3 regions of the Holzapfeliella saturejae genome follow, and region 1 is predicted to be linked to each of the others. Evidence: predicted binding sites of a transcription regulator. Region 1 holds the regulator's gene; each other region holds the start of a gene.
The links. The regulator NrdR, encoded in region 1, represses ribonucleotide reductase genes. The targets are predictions, from matches to a motif close to ACACNATATATNGTGT.
Positions count from the first base shown of each region.

Region 1 (5,268 bases):
TCAAGTGATTATTCTCAAGTTGAATTACGTGTGTTAGCTCATATGTCAGAAGATGAAAATATGCAAGAAGCATTTAAGAGTGACTATGATATTCATTCGCATACAGCAATGAAAATTTTTAATTTATCTTCTCCTGAAGAAGTGGACAGTAATATGCGTCGACAGGCTAAGGCTGTTAACTTTGGGATTGTTTATGGGATTTCAGATTATGGATTAGCTAAAAATTTAGATATTCCAAGAAAACAAGCACAAGCTTTTATCGATCAATATTTTGCACAGTATCCAAAAGTTAAACAATTTATGGATGATACAATCGAACAAGCCAAATCTGATGGCTATGTTGAAACGCTGATGCATCGTCGTCGTTATTTACCTGATATTCATTCACGTAACTTTCATTTAAGATCTTTTGCAGAAAGAACAGCAATGAATTCTCCAATTCAAGGAACTGCTGCTGATATCATTAAAATTGCGATGATTAATATGCAAAAAGCTTTGCAAGAGAAGCATTTAAGAACTAAAATGTTACTACAAGTACACGATGAGCTAATTTTTGAAGTGCCACAAGATGAGTTAGCTATTGTTGAAAAACTAGTTCCTCAAGTGATGACTTCTGCCATTCAATTAGATGTTCCATTGGTGGTTGATAGTTCATATGGAAAATCATGGTACGAAGCTAAATAAAGATTAAGGAGAAAACCGATGCCAGAATTACCTGAAGTTGAAACCGTCAGAAAAACGTTAACAGCACAAGTTCAAGGGAAAAAAATCGAATCAGTTGACGTGATTTATCCAAATATTGTTTCAGGCGATGTTGACCAATTTAAAGCACAGCTACAAGGTCAAACTATTGAAAAGATAGATAGAATAGGAAAATATTTGTTGCTCAGATTGAGTCACCAGTTAACGATTGTTTCTCATTTGAGAATGGAAGGTAAATATCGGTTAGTTTCTTCACAAACACCGATTCAAAAACACGAACACCTCAGTATTTTATTTACAGATGGTACGCAATTGCGTTATGATGATGTACGAAAGTTTGGCCGTCTACAGTTAGTAGAAACAGGTCGAGAACGGGTTGAAACTGGCATTCGATATTTAGGTTATGAACCTAATCAAGCTGAATTTACATCAGCGTATTTTTATCAAGCTCTTCAAAAAAAGAAGAAAAACATCAAAAATACGTTACTTGATCAATCTATTGTCAGTGGATTAGGCAATATTTATGTCGATGAGGTTTTGTGGTTAAGTCATATTCATCCTTTAACAAAAGCCCAAGATTTAACAAAAGCCCAAGTTTTAAGCTTGCATCAAGCTATTAACGAAGAAATCAAGTTAGCCATTGAGTTAAATGGGACAACTATTAGAAGTTATCATGATTCTAATGGTAATGAAGGTCAATTTCAGAACTTCTTACATGTTTATGGCAAGCAAGGAAAGCCTTGTGAAAGATGTCAAACTACTATAGAAAAAATTAAAGTAAATGGGAGAGGAACATCATTTTGCCCAAATTGTCAGGTGGTAAAAAATGACGGATAAAATAGGACTTACAGGATCAATTGCAACCGGAAAAAGTACAGTTGCCAAGATATTTAAATCTTATAATATACCAGTTGTAGATGCAGACGAGGTAGCTAAATCATTAATCGAACCACATAAAAAAGGTTGGCATAACATTGTTGATTTTTTTGGTGAGGAAGTATTGAATTCTGATCAAACGATTAATCGAAAAAAGCTAGGGTCAATTGTGTTTTCAGATGCAACGAAGCTTAAACAGCTGAATCAAATTAATGGTAAATTGATCCGTCAAGAAATCATGAGACAAGTCGAACACTTTAACACGCCAGAAAATGAACTGGTTATTGCGGATATTCCACTGTTATTTGAGTCGGATTATCGGACTGAATTTGATCAAGTGATGTTGGTCTACACTGATGAAGCAACACAGCTAAGCCGATTAATGAAGCGTAATAATATGTCTGAAAAATCAGCGCAAAAGCGTATTCGAGCGCAGTGGTCCATTGAACGTAAGCGAACTTTATCAGATATTATTATTAATAACAGCGGTACAAAAAAACAAACTGAAAAACAAATAGAAAAATATCTTAGTGACAATTATCCTCAAATCATGTTGCCGCAAGATAAACGTTAGGAGAATGATTGCATGCAATGTCCAATGTGTCATCAAAAAACCTCGCGCGTTATAGATAGTCGTCCTAGTGATGAAGGTCGTGCAATTAGAAGACGTCGAGAATGCGAAAACTGTCAATTTAGATTTACGACTTTTGAGCGAATTGAATTAACACCGCTTTTAGTTGTTAAAAATGACGGGACTAGAGAAGCTTTTAACCGAGATAAAATAATGGCTGGTCTTATTCGTGCTGCCGAAAAAAGACCTATTAAGAGTGAAGCGCTTAATAAAATTGTCGACAGAATAGAAAATGGCATTAGAACCAGTGGTGAAATGGAAGTGCCTTCTAAAAAAGTCGGCGAATTAGTGATGAGCGAGTTGTCACAATTGGACGATGTAGCTTATATTCGTTTTGCAAGTGTTTATCGTCAATTTAAGGATGTCAGTGGATTTATGACAACACTTGAAGAGATGATGAACAAAGAAGGCGACGAGTAACGCAATCTAATGACGTTATTTAATAATCCTAAACAACGATTTTATACGCTGTATCCGCAGCAATTAACAGCACATGAAATCGAAGTTTTAACCTTACTCTACCAACCCTTAATTGGCGCTAAAGCCGTCAGTTTGTTTTTAACGTTGAATCAATTGGCAGACAAAATGCCTGTTCGATCACAATACAAGACATTAATACAAGTACAAGAGCAAACTGACTTATCTCTAAGTGAGATAGATCAAGCAAGACAAAAATTAGAAGGCGTTTCGCTACTCAAAACTTATCAAGATTCAAACGAAGTTTTGGGTCTATTTTTTGTCTTTGAACTGAATCCAATTTTATCTGTTTCAGAATTTTTTCAGACCTTTTTGTTATCTAGTTTACTTTTAGAAAAAATCGGTGAAGTTCGTTATCAGAAGTTAAAAGAAAAATATGCACAACCCAAACCAGTTATCTTTAATCAACCACAAGATATTTCAAGTAGCTTTTTTGATATCTTTCATGTGCGAGAAGAACAGGTGTTGTCGCCTTCACCAGTTGTTAAAGAAATGGCTGATGAAACCAAATCACCAGCTAAGAATAAACAATCACAACTAGATGAAAAACAGGCTGCGACAATCGAATGGGACTTTTTGACTGACTTTTTAGCTGCTTACCACATTTCAGAACGAGAGGTAATGAAGCATCAAAAACGTTTTTACGATATGATGCGTTTTTATGGTATTTCAGAACAAGAGCTGGGCAATATCATTGTTAAAACGTTGAATGTTGGGGATGCAACCTTAAACTTCAAACGTATTGAAAATATGCTGGCTGATACTTACCACTCAACAGCTCATGTGGCAAAACAACCACAAGTTCAGTCTAAATCATCACAAACACAAGATTCATTTAGTGTAGAAGAGAAAAAACTGATTGCAAGTGCAAAAAAAGTTACACCTTTACAGTATTTAGAACGTTACAAAAACCAAAAGGGTGGTTTTTCAACTTTTGGAGAAAAACAAATTCTCTACCGATTGAGCCAAAATATTCATTTATCAGATGAAATGATTAACATGATGATTTGGATTGCATTAAGATATGAACCAACGTTGAAGCAAAATTTAATGGATAACTTAGCTAATGATTGGCTTCAACAAGGTATCACTAATGCTGAGCAAGTCGTTAATTATCTAAAAGCAAGAGAAAGTCAGTCACCCAAAAAAGCGAAAAAAACGCAGTACCAGTCTAAGCCAGCTCGTAAAGAAATTGCGACCGATTGGTCTAAAAAAGAAAACCAATCACAAATGCCAGAGCAAAAAGAGTTATCTCAACTAGATAATTTATTAAAAGAAATCGATTATCCAGATTAAAGGAGGGGTTTACATGCAAAATATCTCACGTGTTATTAATCAAATTCTTGAAAAGAAAAATGTTAAGATTAGTTTGGATGAACTCATGACTGAAGCTATCCAAGATAAAGATGTTCAAGAATTTATTGCAAAAAACAAAGCAAAACTAGATGAAGGTGCCGTTGAAAAAAGCAGTGCTAACATTTATGAGTATGTGACACAAAAGCAAGCGACGGAAAACGACTCAAATAATCCATTATCTGGCTATGCACCACATTTAATTGTCAATGACGGATTGATTGAAGTGAGCTATGAACCTACTCAAGCAGCAATCGAAAAATCTAAACAAAAAAAATTAGCTAAGCAACTCAACTACATTTCATTACCTGATAGTCTAAAGACAGCTTCTTTGAATGATTACAACGACGGTAGTGAAGGCAGATTTGAGGCTTTAGCAGGATGTGCGAGTTTTATTCGTGATTATCTTAATGGCGAAGTGAATAAGGGATTTTTCTTGTGTGGAGACTTTGGTGTTGGTAAAACTTATTTATTAGCAGCTACTGCCAATAAACTGGCAGAAAAAGGAACGCCAGTTTCTGTCGTCCATTTTCCAACTTTTGCTTCAACTATCCGATCACAAGTCCAAAATAATACGGCTATTATTGAAATTGAACGTTTGCAAAAAACACCAATTTTAATGCTAGATGATATTGGCGCAGAAACATTGACTACTTGGATTCGTGATGATGTTTTAGGGGTTATCTTGCAATACCGAATGGAACGCCGTTTACCCACGTTCTTCAGTTCGAACTTTTCAATGGCAGAATTAGAAAATCATCTGACTTATGTTAAAGGTGACGTGGAGCCGGTAAAAGCCAAACGAATTATGGAACGTGTTAAAAGTCTGTCACATGAAGTGACGATTAGTGGTTCAAACAGACGTAATCCAGAATAAATGGTTTATGCTTGACACTTTTATTAAATTAGTTATAATAAAGTTATCATATAAAAGACAAGCTGATACAGTTAATTCCAGAGAAAAAAGCCTTGGCTGAAAGCTTTTTATTGTAAGCGGTACCACTTTTATAGCAATCTTAATACTGTTAACAGGTTGACGACCTTTATCAAGTCTAACGAGAAAGATTATGACTTAATAATCTAAATCTTGGGTGGAACCACGTTTATGACGTCCCGATGCAAGCTTTTGCATCGGGATTTTTTATTTTTTTGGGAGGATACATAATATGAGTTTTGAACTAGTATTTCCAGATGGAAATCGCAAACAATATGATGACGCTGTTAGCGTT
Region 1 is NZ_JAWMWG010000001.1:1,058,978-1,064,245, reverse strand. It holds gene polA (DNA polymerase I) at 1-684, shown strand, start outside; gene mutM (DNA-formamidopyrimidine glycosylase) at 703-1,539, shown strand; gene coaE (dephospho-CoA kinase) at 1,529-2,152, shown strand; gene nrdR (transcriptional regulator NrdR) at 2,165-2,629, shown strand; gene R4Y45_RS05275 (DnaD domain protein) at 2,639-3,982, shown strand; gene dnaI (primosomal protein DnaI) at 3,996-4,916, shown strand; gene thrS (threonine--tRNA ligase) at 5,206-5,268, shown strand, end outside.

Region 2 (5,268 bases), on a different contig from region 1:
AGTCACAACCTTCTGCTATTAAAACATCTAGACGATCACGATGAAATTCACGATACGCTTCATCAGATAACGCGTAATCTCCTCGATATTCTGAACCATCTGCTAGATAAGCCCCATAAGGTCCCACCGCTCCTGCTAAAAATTTTGGTTGAGTTGAGTCACTAGCCTGACGGGCTTCATCAGCTAATTGAACTGCACGTTTAATCAACGTTTTAGCTTGGTCAACGCTGTAGCCTTGATCTAAATAACCTTGAACACTAGCTTGATAGGTGGAAACAATTGCAATATTAGCTCCAGCATCAAAGTAGGCTTGATGAACATCTTTGATTTTTTCGGGGTAGTAGTCAATAGCTGAAGCTGTCCATAATTTATTGTTTAAATTAACCTGACGTTCTTCAAGTCCTAGTGACATTGCCCCATCAATTACAATACTATTTTGTTGCTTTGCCCAATTTTTGATTAACTCTTTTGACATGTTTAGTCTCCTTTTTTTGAATAATAAAATAATAATAAGCAAATACGATGGCCGAGAATAATACACCGGCAATTAAAGATAGCTGTTGTTCTGGATCAAATCCAATCCCAACCAGAGAAATGGTACATAAGATGATAACTGCCCACGGTACAATTGGGTAGAAAGGAGTTTTATATTTTAAGTCTGACGTTTTGTGCCCTTCTTTTAAAAACTGCTTTCTAAATCGTAATTGTGCAACCCCAACAGATAACCAAACCGAAACGACCGCAAATCCTGACAATGATGTTAACACTAGATAAACGGTTCCAGGTGCATAAATACTAGAAAACAAGGATAATAATCCGCCTAATAATGTGAGTGTTAACCCGTAGATAGGTAAGCCATTTTTATTTAACCTAGCTAACTTTTTAGGAAGTGGGCCTTGATTAGCTAGTGACCAAATCATTCTGGATGCAGCATAAACACCTGAGTTAGCACCTGAAAGAACGGTAATAAATAAAACCACGGACATTAAATTACCTGCATAAGCAAACCCCGCGTTATTTAAAATTGCAACAAACGGACTTGTGGTCAGCCCTGATGACTCTTGTGGCAGTAAAGCTCCAATTACAAAAATGGCACCGATAAATAAGATGACTAAAATAACAAGTGTCTTTAAAATGGCACCAGGTAAAACTTTTTGAGGGTTTTTAGTTTCACCTGCAGCAACTGCGATAATTTCCGTTCCTGAAAAAGCAAAGTTAGCAGCTAAAATTACCGAAATCACAGGCAAAATTCCATTAGGTAGTAAGCCATTTTTAGTAAAGTTTGATAATAAAACGGGTTGTGTTTGACCTGCTGATTGAATAACCCCAAAAACTAAAGCTAGTCCAATTACAATAAAAACCAGTAAAGCTAAACTTTTAATAATAGACATTACCAACTCACTAGCTGCAAACCATTTGACCTGTGATAAATTCAATGCTGCTAACAAGACAATGAATATCATGCACCAAATCCAAACAGGTATGTTTTGATAAAAACCATTTGCAATCATGGCTAAGGTAATGAGTTGCGACCCTAATGAGACAGTCCAAGTTAACCAATATAACCAAGCAACGACAAAACCAACACCTGGATGAATATGCTTGCTAGCATAAGTATGAAATGATCCTGTTGTTGGATTATGAACGGACAATTCTCCCAAACACAACATCACCAAACATACCAAAATTGCCCCAATAATATATGCAGCTAAGGTTCCAATGGGACCTGCTGATTGAATTAAATAACCTGAACTCATGAAAATACCTGTTCCAATAACACCTCCAAGTGATAATGTCACCAGGTGCTTACTTTGCATTTGTTTTGTAAATGATTCTTTTGCCATGTGATTGACTCCTCCTTTTTAATTAATGAAATAAAAAAAGACACCCGCCCTAAAAAGGGCGAGTGTCTCTCGCGGTACCACCTTTGTTTTAAATTTAGCCGTGATTAAATCCACAGCTAAACTCTCTCAATCCGGAACTAACATTCCTTCACGCTATATCAGGCGTACCCGTTGTAAGCTCAATTACTTTACTCACAAAAGCTCAAAGACCATTTTCATTCTGCTTCAAATATCTACTCTCACCAACTGTAGACTCTCTTTAAAATGAAGTTGAGAATTACTTTTCTCATCATCGCTTAATCATTTCATTTTTTTATAATGTTTACATGGTTTTCACCTTTTGTCAACACTTTTATGGAACCATGGAATATTTTTATCAAATAAAGCTAACGCATCATTCAATAAGTAAAGCGTATATGTAAATAGTAACGTAAAGTTAGCATCGCCTTGAAAAGCGGTTGTGCCCCATAAAATCACACTCATTACACCTTGGAAAATCCAAAAGTAATATTGATCTCTAAATCTTAATGTTGCCAAAATAGAACCGGTAATACCAACTGCTCCAGCAAAAGCATCAAGTACTGGTCGTGGACTAATAAACAACTGTGTATCCATTAAATAAAGTAATCCAAACACAACAATAAAGAATAAAGCTGTTAGCCCCCAGTCTCTTAATGGTTTTGAGTCAGAAAGACCTCGAATATGAGCTTGTACATTCTCAGACCACTTAGGTAGAACTAAAACTGGAATGTCTAATAAAATAATATAAGCTGCCTGTAAAACAACATCAGCATAGTTCTTAGCTGAAATTGCGACAATAATATATAAAATCGCACTGATTAAACCAAACATACCATTAACAGGTTTGGCGTTTGTAATTGCAAGTGTTGTGGTGTATCCCAAAATACCCGCAAACATCGTTGTAATTGAAATAGCATTAATATCACTTGTAATTGTTGTTAAAATTACAACAATTATCCCCAATGTTAACAACTGGTAACTTCGCTTAGTCCACCCCTTCATTTGATGAATATACCAGCTTGGTTTTAACACACGTAATGCGTCTTGATTCAATTTCATTCCCCTTCTCTATAAAAAATCAACACTAGATATTGTACACGTCATTCAAAAAAACGCAATATTTTTCTATATGTTGTGTTTTTTGAAAAAGTCAAGTATTTTAACATTTGATTTTTATGTAATAAATGTTAAAATTTAATAAATTTATAATATTCGGAGGTACAGATTATGAGATATGCAGTTTTGGGATCAGGAGCCATGGGTTTTAGATATGGTGTTATGTTACAAGAAAATGCAGGTGTCACTGTTGACTTTGTTGATTCATGGGAACCTAATATTGAAGCTGTCAAAAAGCAAGGCGGCGTTCGTGTTCAACGTGATCACGAAAATGAACAGTTAATCGATGTTAATATTTACTCACCTGAAACGTATGATCAAAAACCAGATGTTTGGTTAGTTTTTGCCAAACAAATGGAACTCCAAAACTTACTTGACTGTTGTCAAAAAGCTGGATTGTTCAACGATAATCAATATGTTGTCAGTGCTATGAATGGGATTGGCCACATGGACAAAATCGTTCAATTCTTCCCAAATGAACATGTTCTGGGTGGAACAGCAATGATTGCAACACTAATGCCTGAACCTGGGTTTGTTGACTTCATGGGTAAAGAAGGCAAAGAAAGTATGCATCTTGCAACTTATGGCGATAACGAGCCTGATGCTAACCAAAAACAAATCATGGCTGATTTAGAAAGTGCTAAACTTCACCCAATTTATAGTGAAGATTACTTGAGTATGGCCATGACCAAGCTATTGTTCAACTCCGTTGTTAATACAATCTGTACGATGTTTGAAATTCCAATGGGACAATTCGGTGACTTCAAAGGGGCTAAAGAAATGACTACCCAAATGATGGATGAAGCCTTTGAAGCTTGTAAACGAAACAATATTGACCTACCTCAAACAAAAGAAGAAGCTATTCAAGGTGTTTTAGATGGTTGTGTAGATTACAAATATCACCACCCTTCTATGTATCAAGACCTTTCTAAAAATCGTCCAACAGAAGTCGATTACATTAATGGCTATATTGTCAAACTTGGTGACAAAGTTGGATACAATTGTGCCGTTCACCGCTTTGTTGTGAACGAAGTTCACTTAGCTGAAAGTATTAAACAAGCTCAAAAGTAGTTTGAATATCAAACTTTTTTACACGCTAAATAAAAACCGCTAAATCCTTTATATAAAAGGGTTTATAGCGGTTTTTGTTTTATCGAAATTCAAATTTTAATTAGCCAATTTTAAAAAAAGGTTTGATATTCAAACAAAAATAATATACCATGAATTCCAGTTCAGAAAAGTAACACAATTGCTGAACATTAGGAGGAAATTATGGAGCCAGTTTTAACTGCAAGCGAAATTATGAAAATGATTCCCAACCGCTATCCAATTCTTTTTATGGATTACGTTGATGAAATCAATCCCGGAGAATCAATCGTGGCAACTAAAAATGTCACAATCAACGAAGAGTTTTTCCAAGGACACTTCCCTGGAAACCCTGTTATGCCGGGAGTTTTAATTATTGAAGCTCTTGCTCAAGCCGCTTCTATTTTAATTTTAAAATCTAAAGAATTCGAAGGCAAGACTGCTTACATGGGTGCGATTAAAAACGCCAAATTCAGAAAAGTAGTTGAACCTGGTGATGTATTAAAACTTCACGTCAAAATGATTAAGCAACGTGCCAACATGGGTATTGTTGAAACTTACGCAGAAGTTAATGGTAAGAAAGCTTGCCAAGCCGAACTTACTTTTATCGTAGCTAATCGCGATTAAATCAAACAGACGTTGCGCTTATAACTTAACTGAGGAGAAAAGTATGTCAGTTCATGATGACGAAACAAAGTTCAAAAAAGCGGAACATGATTTTATTAATGAAGCTTTAGCTAATGTCTATGACAATATTTTAAGAATCGAAGAAAAGGAGTTAAAAAAGAGCTCTTTTAGCGATATTACTGTCAAAGAAGTCCACTTAGTTCACGCCATTAGTTTGCATGAACCCAAAAGTGCTTCACAGATTGCTAAAAAAATGCATCTATCAAGAGGAACCTTGACGATTAACTTGCGAAACCTTGAACGAAAAGGTCTCATTAATCGCACCAAAAACCCTCATGATCAACGTGTAACAGATATCACTCTAACCAAACGCGGTCGAGTGTTATATCGTGCACACAATGCATTTCATTCAAAAATGGTAGACCGTTTTTTAGCAGGTTTCAGCCTTGACGAGCTCAAGGTTGTCAAACATGCTTTAGTCAACTTACAAGACTTTTTGGATGAGCTCACTTAAAACCGACATGAAAAATTTTTCTATCGAACAAACCGCTCACGTTGTCCCTGAAAATGTTGT
Region 2 is NZ_JAWMWG010000004.1:88,907-94,174, forward strand. It holds gene mmuM (homocysteine S-methyltransferase) at 1-475, opposite strand, end outside; gene R4Y45_RS06690 (amino acid permease) at 432-1,844, opposite strand; T-box leader at 1,896-2,146, opposite strand; gene pnuC (nicotinamide riboside transporter PnuC) at 2,178-2,924, opposite strand; gene R4Y45_RS06700 (ketopantoate reductase family protein) at 3,093-4,052, shown strand; gene fabZ (3-hydroxyacyl-ACP dehydratase FabZ) at 4,254-4,694, shown strand; gene R4Y45_RS06710 (MarR family winged helix-turn-helix transcriptional regulator) at 4,738-5,208, shown strand; gene R4Y45_RS06715 (ketoacyl-ACP synthase III) at 5,216-5,268, shown strand, end outside.
Region 2: pnuC (nicotinamide riboside transporter PnuC) is a predicted target of NrdR. The motif match lies at 2,947-2,962, and genes of this name have one in related genera.

Region 3 (5,268 bases), 950 kb from region 1:
GGTGTGTAGAATCCAGAGTAGAATAAGAAAGTTTCAAGGAAAACACTAGCAACTTTCTTTTGAAGAGGGGAGCCATCTTGATAGATATCATTAATGTATTTTGCTTTTTTCTGCAAGTATTCGTTGTGGTCTGTCCAATCAAAAATCTCTTTAATTTCTTCGTTAGTATTCAAAGTACTAAAGATTGAAGAGTAACTTTTAGCATGAACAGATTCCATAAATTGAATGTTATTTAAAACAGCTTCTTCTTTTTGAGTACGAACATTTTCTTTTAATTTAGCCATACCATCTTGAGATTGAAGTGTATCAAGTAAAGTTAGTCCACCAAAAACGTGACCAACTACTGTCTTTTCTTCAGGTTTCAGTGTACGCCAGTCGTCTAAGTCATTAGATAATGGGATACGTGTATCTAACCAAAATTGTTCAGTTAGTTTTTCCCATGTGGCTTTATCAATAGTATCTTCAATTTCATTCCAGTTTATCGCTTTATAATAATTATCTACTTGTTCCAAAATATCATCTCCATAGGGGGTTTTAGACTTTAATTATAAATAAAACAGCTAAAGGCTGTCTAGCTGTTTTATTGGTTAAATACTACAACTTTCACATTCATTAGAGCCAACTTCTTGTGAGTCGTCTGTAAAAGTACGTACGTAATAAATTGATTTAATACCTTTGTAGTAAGCATAGTTACGTAGGATGCTCAAATCACGTGTGGTTTGTTCTTCTTCTTCTTTCCATTCATACAATCCTTCAGGAATTGTTGAACGTAAGAAGAGTGTTAAACTCATCCCTTGATCAATATGTTGTTGAGCAACAGCATAAGTGTCGATAACTTTACGCATATCTGTATCATAAGCTGAAGTGTAGTATTTAATTGTTTCGTTATCCAAGTGAGGTGCAGGGAAGTATAATTTACCATTTTTCTTCTCTGTACGTTCTTCAATTAGACGAGTAATTGGGTGAAGGCTAGCACTAGTATCATTAATGTAAGAAATTGAACCTGTTGGGGCAATTGCTAAACGATAAGCATTGTAAAGGCCATCTTGTTGGATAGCTTCTTTTAAATCTTGCCAGTCTTGTTGAGATGGAATCATAATCCCATCAAATAATTGTTTTACACGGTCTGATTTTGGTGCAAAACTTTGAGTTAGGTATTTATCAAAGTATTCACCTGTTGCATAAGTTGATTTTTCAAAATCGTGGAAAGTTTGTTTTCTTTCGCGAGCAATTTGGTTACTTTCAGCTAAAGTCCAGTAATTTAGCAGCATGAAGTAAGTATCCACAAACTCTAAAGCTTCTTTTGAGCCATAGTGAATATGTTCTTTAGCTAAGAATGAGTGAAGTCCCATAGCACCAAGACCAATTGAATGACTTAACTGGTTTCCTTTAGCAACAGTAGGAACAGCTTCAATATTTGAAGTATCTGAAATGAAAGTCAAAGCACGAGTCATCGTTTTAACTGATTTACCAAAGTCAGGACTTGTCATTAAGTTACCAATGTTTGTTGAACCAAGGTTACAGCTAATATCAGTTCCCATTTGGTCAAATTCTTGCTTATCGTTTAAGATAGCAGGTGTTTGAACTTGTTGGATCTCAGAACATAAGTTACTCATGATAATTTTACCGTCAACAGGGTTTTCACGGTTAGCAGTATCCACATTTAAAATATAGGGATAACCTGATTCTTGTTGAAGTTTTGAAATCTCATTTTCAAGTTCACGAGCTTTAATCTTATATTTGCGAATTTCATCATTTTGAACCATATTGTCATACTCTTTTGTAATATCAACATATGAGAAAGGTTCGCCATAAATACGTTCAACATCATAAGGACTGAATAAGTACATATCTTGGTTAGTACGTACAAGTTCATAATATTTATCGGGTACGACAACACCTAAAGAGAGTGTTTTAACACGGATTTTTTCATCAGCATTTTCTTTTTTAGCTGACAAGAATTGGATGATGTCTGGATGGAAAACGTTTAAGTAAACAGCACCAGCACCTTGGCGTTGGCCCAATTGATTTGAGTATGAAAATGAATCTTCAAGTAACTTCATAACGGGAATAACACCACTAGAAGCACCTTCGATTCCTTTGATTGGGGCACCAGATTCACGCAAGTTTGATAGCGCAATCCCAACCCCACCACCAATTCGTGATAATTGAAGTGCTGAGTTAATTCCACGCCCAATACTGTTCATATCATCAGTCATTTGGATTAGGAAACAAGAAACAAATTCCCCACGACGTTTTTTACCAGCATTTAAAAAGCTAGGTGTCGCAGGTTGGTAGCGTTGACTAACCATTTCATCAGCTAAAGCTTCTGCAAGTTTTTCATCGCCATTTGCGTAATAAAGGGCATTAAAAAAGACCCTATCGATGAAGGTCTCAAGATAATAAGCACCATCGTTAGTTTTTAAAGCATATTGATTATAAAACTTGTAAGCTGCCATAAATGATTTGAAACGGAAGTTTGCATCTTCCATTCTCTTATGCAAGTTTTCTAGAAAATCTTGAGAGTATTGTTCTAGAAATTCAGCTTCAATGTAGTCATGTTCAATTAAAAAGTCTAATTTTTCTTTTAAGTTATTAAATTGTTTAACATTAGGAATTACATTTTCGTGGAAGAAAGCCTTCAAGGCTTCTTTATCTTTATTAAGTGGGATTTGATTATCAACAGGACGGTTTACCTCGTTGTTTAAAACAAAGTAAGAAATGTCACTGATATTTAAATCTTTAAGACTCATATTCTTTCACAACTTTCTTGAATTCTTCGACATCTTTGTTGGTGCCATTAAATTCAAAATCAAAAATAATAGGAACGTCATAGTGTTCTGAAATTTTCTTAGCAGTGTGAAGGTAAAGATGGTTAAAGTTCTTGTTACCACCACCAGCAACACCTACTAAATTTTCAGCATTGGAGCCATAATCCAAGAACTCAAGAATACTTTCAACAAGTTCTAATTCATATGACGGCACAATCAAGATAAACGGTTCATTCATCTCATGAAATGGATCTTCATCACTAATTTCATAAGAAGGTAAATCTAACTTCTTCATAAATCTTCTGGTTTGACCAGTTAATGTGTAAAAAGCTAATTTCATGATAAAACCAAGTCTTTCACTTTGTTAGGTGCAAAACCAACAATAGGATCTTGATCAGGTGAGAAGAAAACAGGTACGCTACGGTAACCTTGGGCTTTTAGTTCTTCTAAAGCCTTTGCATCTTCATCAACATTAACTTCTTTAAATTTGATACCTTTTTGAGCAAGCAAACGTTTCATCATTTTGCACTGCATGCAGTTGTTTTTAGTGTACATGATTGATTCTGTCATGATAAAAATCCCCCTAGAAATTATTAAATGCCCATTAAATGCGACGATAATGGCCATTTGAAAGTGTATTTTGAAAATTAAATACCCCACAATATCTTGTGGGGATCAAGGTAACTCAATACCTCATGATGTAGATTGTGCGATGATTACGACTTAAAGTCAAGCGATAAATTGAATAAAAAAAGGTTGACAGATAAGAAATCGTAATCCCAACATCTTTGTAGAGTTTAGATAATTTTTTTAATTAATTGCATCTGTAAAATAATGACTTTTACGTTAAGCCACAATAATAAATTTAAGTAAAAATTTTGGTAAATGTCAACAGATTTATGGTGAGCTAAGAATATCTGCTAAATAAACGAGAGCAAAAGTTGAGAATAGCTAGACTTTAGTTTGCTATCTATTTTATAATTCTAAATGAGTGCTAAATTGAGGGAGTTTATAATATATGAAAAAATTCTTGGTGTCAGTTTTGAAGGCGGCATCTTTACTAGTGATTGTTTTGGTAGCAATGTTTGGTGCTTACAAAGGTGCACGTTATGTCGCTGCTAACCAAAAAAAAGCTGTTGTTAGTGACATGTACCAAAAAGCAAAAACGACTGACAGTTTGAAGTCGGGAGAAAATTTAACGTATCATTTAACTAAATTGGGGAGAGATGCCTTGCAGCCCGATTTATATTTTGATAAATCTAAAAGTCATACTGATCAAATGGCTTATACTTCACAAGAAGGTGGCATGCTGTACCAACATAGTGCAGGTCAGTTGACGATTCCTTCAGATATTTCAGCAGGGCACATTTTAGAAATTAAAACACCACTTTATATTGATTCATTTTCAGATGACGCGACTTTAGTCTTTGAAGATTCAGATGGTCAAAAGTTAACCTATAATGGGACTAACTTCAACACAGACTGGGATTACCGTAATCAAGGATTAGTTCGTGTTCTAACCGGAACTAATTTTGATAAGGATCAGTTAATCAATGACTCTGAATTTTTAAAGAAAAATGCAGGAAAAACCATCAGTTATCGGTTTGATAATCCCCAGTATATGATGGCTTCAAAAAAAGCATTGCAAGATAGTCAGTTAACGAAGCATAAAAATGTTGTCCTTAATCGTTCAGAGATTTCAAAAGATAAGCCATTTACTTATCAGTTCAACACATCTAGTGAAACGATTGAAGCGCTAGACTTTAAAGTATATAACCAAAATAACGATGACATTACTCAGCAATTTAAAGTGGCAATTCAATCACAAAAAATTGAAAATCATACAGACTTCAGTCAAACTTTAACAATTAGTCAAGTCGGTGACTTAACTGAAAAAGATCAACAAATTAAAATTGTCATGCCATTATACGGTCATTTTATTACGTCTGTTTTTTATGCAGGTGATAAGTTGCCAATTATTCAATAAAATTTTTAGAGGTAAACAAATGAATACAAAAAAAATAACAATTAAGCAAACGTTGCTGATTGGTTTAATGACTTTTGGTCTTTTTTTTGGAGCAGGGAATCTAATATTCCCTGTTTTTTTAGGCCAACAAGCCCAATCCAACTATCTAAAAGCCTTCTTTGGCTTTATTTTGTCGGATTGTGGGTTTATCTTGCTGGGAATTGCAAGCCTATGTCTTAGTCAAACTTATCAATTTAAAAAGATATTAACAAAATTCTCGCCAATTCTGGGCAAATTATTTGGCACATTGCTTTATTTGGTTATAGGACCTTTAATTTTACTACCTAGACTAGCAAGTGTGTCGTTTGAAATGGGGCTTGGAAGTTTTATACCACAAAATTATTATGTTGTGGTGATGGCACTTTATACAGCGATTTACTTTGCAATCGTCTATTACTTGAGTCAAGAAAATCATAATATTGTAACGATTATTGGTAAAATATTTACACCTTTACTACTGGTGACATTAGC
Region 3 is NZ_JAWMWG010000001.1:104,109-109,376, reverse strand. It holds gene nrdF (class 1b ribonucleoside-diphosphate reductase subunit beta) at 1-512, opposite strand, end outside; gene nrdE (class 1b ribonucleoside-diphosphate reductase subunit alpha) at 588-2,753, opposite strand; gene nrdI (class Ib ribonucleoside-diphosphate reductase assembly flavoprotein NrdI) at 2,743-3,111, opposite strand; gene nrdH (glutaredoxin-like protein NrdH) at 3,108-3,341, opposite strand; gene R4Y45_RS00430 (hypothetical protein) at 3,790-4,758, shown strand; gene brnQ (branched-chain amino acid transport system II carrier protein) at 4,778-5,268, shown strand, end outside.
Region 3: nrdH (glutaredoxin-like protein NrdH) is a predicted target of NrdR. The motif match lies at 3,428-3,443, and genes of this name have one in related genera.